2 regions of the Streptomyces sp. NPDC054813 genome follow, and region 1 is predicted to be linked to the other one. Evidence: riboswitches for the same ligand, from Rfam matches in the RefSeq annotation. Region 1 holds a riboswitch; the other holds the start of a gene.
What was found. Region 1 has a riboswitch for glycine ahead of gcvT (glycine cleavage system aminomethyltransferase GcvT). Riboswitches for the same ligand answer to the same signal wherever they lie in the genome.
Positions count from the first base shown of each region.

Region 2: another riboswitch for glycine. It lies ahead of gcvP (aminomethyl-transferring glycine dehydrogenase); the one in region 1 lies ahead of gcvT (glycine cleavage system aminomethyltransferase GcvT).

Region 1 is NZ_JBSHAF010000043.1:15,400-17,595, forward strand. Features, by position in the region: gene gcvT (glycine cleavage system aminomethyltransferase GcvT) at 76-1,203, opposite strand; glycine riboswitch at 1,251-1,360, opposite strand; glycine riboswitch at 1,361-1,458, opposite strand; gene ACWGJB_RS47130 (AAA family ATPase) at 1,615-2,196, shown strand, end outside.
Region 2 is NZ_JBSHAF010000016.1:228,652-230,847, forward strand. Features, by position in the region: gene gcvP (aminomethyl-transferring glycine dehydrogenase) at 1-1,221, opposite strand, end outside; glycine riboswitch at 1,396-1,490, opposite strand; gene ACWGJB_RS30240 (PRC-barrel domain-containing protein) at 1,605-1,985, shown strand.

The DNA.
Region 1 (2,196 bases):
GCGTGAGCAGCGGAAATGTGCGCAGGGTCACGCGCCGCCGGGCTCAGTGTCTCCTTCTGGGTCTGCCTCGGGGGTCTACTTCTGGCGCTTGTAGAACGGCAGGGCCACGACCTCGTACGGTTCGTGGCTGCCCCGGATGTCCACGCCGACACCCGCGGTGCCCGGCGCCGCGTGCGCCGCGTCGACGTACGCCATGGCGATCGGCCTGCCGAGCGTGGGGGAGGGGGCACCGGAGGTGACCTCGCCGATCACCGCGCCGCCGGCGACCACCGGGTATCCGGCGCGCGGCACCCGGCGGCCCTCGGCGACCAGGCCGACCAGCACCCGCGGCGGCTCGGCCGCGGCACGGTCGGCGGCCTCCCGGAGCGCCTCGCGCCCCACGAAGTCGCCGTCCTTCTCGAACTTCACCACCCGGCCGAGGCCGGCGTCGAAGGGGGTCAGCGAGGTGGTCAGCTCGTGCCCGTAGAGCGGCATGCCCGCCTCCAGGCGCAGGGTGTCCCGGCAGGACAGCCCGCAGGGCACCAGGCCCACCGGGGAACCCGCCTCGGTCAGCGCCTGCCACAGCTCCACCGCGTGCTCGGGCTTCACGAACAGCTCGAAGCCGTCCTCGCCGGTGTAGCCGGTGCGCGCGATCAGCGCCGGGACCCCGGCGACGGTGCCGGGCAGCCCGGCGTAGTACTTCAGGCCGTCGAGGTCGGCGTCGGTCAGCGACTTCAGGATCCCGGGCGACTCCGGTCCCTGGACGGCGATCAGCGCGTACGCGTCCCGGTCGTCCCGCACCTCGGCGTCGAACCCGGCGGCACGCTCCGTCAGTGCGTCGAGGACCACCTGGGCGTTCGAGGCGTTGGCCACGACCAGGTACTCGGTCTCGGCCAGCCGGTAGACGATCAGGTCGTCGAGGATGCCGCCGTCGGCCCGGCAGATCATGGTGTAGCGGGCGCGCCCGACGCCGACGGAGGCGATGTTGCCGACCAGGGCGTGGTTCAGCAGGTCGGCCGCCTGGGGGCCGGTCACGGCGATCTCGCCCATGTGGGAGAGGTCGAAGAGCCCGGCCCTGGTCCGCACGGCGACGTGCTCGTCGCGCTCGGATCCGTAGCGCAGGGGCATGTCCCAGCCGGCGAAGTCGGTCATGGTGGCGCCGAGCGAGCGATGCAGGGCATCGAGCGCGGTACGGCGGAGTCCAGCGGAATCGGAACTGCTCATCGGTCGGTCGTCTCCCAAAGATCCCAGGGCATGACAGGCGAGGTCTGTCCTCCCCATCTGTCATCGGAACCTGAGAGGTTCGCCCTGACCACATCGGTGGTCATGGCTTGCACCTTGGGTGGGGCCACCGACACGGCGACCCGCTTTTCAGATGTGCCTCGCCCGCGCGGTAACGGGGCCTGAGAGATTCAAGGGAGGGACTTGCTCCTTCGGCGCCCCAGCGAAGGCTGCTGAGGACTCTCCCGCGCGGATTCAAACGGCCGGTATGCAGTTGGCGGGCACATCATTGCATGCCGGGCGGAGCTTTGTAACAGGCCTGTGGCCGGAAGCGGACGGAACCGCGAGACACCGTGCATTACCTTCTCTTTACGGTAAGCGGGGAGAACCTTTCCTGAACCCCCAGGGAGGACGATCACGGTGACAAGGACCACGGCATACGCGACGACGGGTATCGCCCTGCCCGGGCAGCCGACGGCCCCGGCCCGTGAGCGGTGCGGGGAGCTCCCCCACGCTCGGCTGCGCTCGCGCGGGGGGAGCCCCATGGCACCGGTCGTCCGCGATCTGCGCGACCGCGCCGGCCGCAGCCCGAACGGCCTGCTCTTCGGCCCTCGTGACCTGGTCGTGGTCACCGGGCTGCCGGGCAGCGGCAAGTCCACCCTGATGCACCGCACCGTCCAGGGCATCCGGATCGACTCCCAGGACACCCGTGACCGCTGGGACGCCCGCCTGGCCCGCCTCCTGCCGTACGCCCTTTACCGTCCGCTGGTCCGCATCGCCCACTACGCCGGGCTGCGCCGCGCGCTGCGCACCGGCGAGGGCATGGTGGTGCACGACTGCGGTACCCAGGCCTGGGTGCGCGACTGGCTGGCCCGCGCTGCCCGCCGCCGCGGCGGCACCCTGCACCTGCTGCTCCTGGACGTCACGCCCGGCACGGCACTGGACGGGCAGCGCGAGCGCGGCCGGGGCGTCTCCCGGTACGCCTTCCTGCGCCAC
Region 2 (2,196 bases), on a different contig from region 1:
CTCGGCGGCCTTGCCGGGCACACGCGCGGTGAGGGTGTCGAAGTAGGCGCCGTGCACGACCTCGACCCCGCCGGCCCTGAGCCCCGCGGCCAGGATCGTGGCGTAGCGGTGGGTCCGCCGGGCGATGGCCCGTAGCCCCTCGGGTCCGTGGTAGACGGCGTACATGCCGGCCATCACGGCGAGCAGCACCTGCGCGGTGCAGATGTTGCTGGTGGCCTTCTCCCGGCGGATGTGCTGTTCACGCGTCTGCAGCGCGAGCCGGTAGGCCTTGTGCCCGTCGGCGTCCACGGACACGCCCACGAGCCGGCCGGGCAGGCTGCGCGCGAACTTCTCCCGCACCGCCATGTAGCCCGCGTGCGGCCCGCCGAAGCCCATCGGCACACCGAACCGCTGGGTCGTACCGACGGCGATGTCGGCGCCCAGTTCGCCCGGCGAGGTCAGCAGGGTCAGCGCAAGCAGGTCGGCGGCGACGGTGACCAGCGCGCCCAGCCCGTGCGCCTGCTCGACGAGCGGCCTGATGTCGCGTACGGCGCCGGAGGCGCCGGGGTACTGGACGAGCACGCCGTTGATCTCACGCGCGGCGAGGTCCGCCGGAATCCCCTCGCTCAGATCCGCGACGACGACCTCGACCCCGGTCGGTTCGGCCCGCGTCCGGATCACGGCGACGGTCTGCGGCAGGGCGTCCGCGTCGATGACGAAGACGCCCTTCTTGTTCTTGCCCATGCGCAGCGACAGGGCCACGGCCTCGGCGGCGGCCGTGCCCTCGTCGAGCAGCGAGGCACCGGAGGTGGGCAGTCCGGTGAGGTCGGCGACCACGGTCTGGAAGTTCAGCAGCGCTTCCAGCCGTCCCTGGGAGATCTCCGGCTGGTACGGCGTGTAGGCCGTGTACCAGGCGGGGTTCTCCATCACGTTGCGCAGGATGACGGGCGGCGTGAAGGTGCCGTAGTAGCCCAGTCCGATCATCGAGTCGAGCACCTGGTTCCGGTCGGCCAGCGACCGCAGCTCGGCCAGCACCTCGGCCTCGGTGCGCGCGCCCGGCAGTTCCAGAGCGTCGGTGTTCTTGATGACGTCCGGCACGGCGGCGGCGGTCAGCTCGTCGAGCGAGCCGTACCCGACCTGGGCGAGCATCTTGGCCCGGGCCTCGTGGTCGGGCCCGATATGGCGCTGCTCGAAGGGGATTCCCTGCTCTAGCTCGGAGAGCGGAACACGCTGGGCGGTCATTGCGGAGGCCTCCTGGTCTGACGCGACCTTCGAGGGGTACCCCGGCACGGGCACCCCGACGGCCTCCCCCTCTGTCATCTCAACCTGAGAGCTTCGCCGGATGCCCAGAGGATCCGGCTTTCACCGTCGGTGAGAGCGGACGCCATCGACGCCCGCCCTGCTTTCCAGAGTGACCTCGTCCGTGCGGTACGTGAGCCTGAGAGATTCCGGGGAGGATTTGCTCCTTCGGCGCCTCCGGTCTGTCCGGAGGACTCTCCCGCACGGGGTCAGCAGCCGCTTGCCAGCCTACCAGCGAGGGCAACGCACGGGTCTTCGAGTGGCCGCCTCCTTCAATGTGCTCTTTTGTAGTGCTTACGGATGAGTTGCGACCAAGTGGAGGGCCCGTGCAGACCGACATCGATCCGCGCAACCTGATCGGCCGCAAGGCGTTCGACCGCAACGGCACGAAGATCGGCACGATCGACGAGGTCTACCTCGACGACGCGACCGGGGTGCCGGAGTGGGCGGCCATACGCACCGGCCTGTTCTCCCGGGACGCGTTCGTGCCCCTGGAGCCGAGTGAGCTGGTCGAGGGCACCCTCCAGGTCCCCTTCGAGCGCACCCTGATCAAGGACGCTCCCGACTTCGGGGTAGGCCGCCACCTCTCCCCTGAGCAGGAACTCCAGCTCTACCACCACTACGGCCTTGACACGACCGCCCCACCCCCCGACCACCCGGACCACCACTTCGGGAAACTGGCGGGAACGGAGGACACGGGGGCGTAGGGCCGCCGCCGGGGTTCGCCCACGCTTCGACCGCGGGCCGGTGGGGGTTGCTCGCGCCCCGCGGCGGCGCCGCAGATCGGTGCAGCCCCGCGCCCCTGACGGGGCGCTGCACTCACGTCGGCGACGCAGCTACGTGGCTGCGGGCAATCGTGCCGCAGGGCGGCACGGGTGGGCGCTGGGGGTACCCCCTCTGGGGGAGGCACCTGCAAGC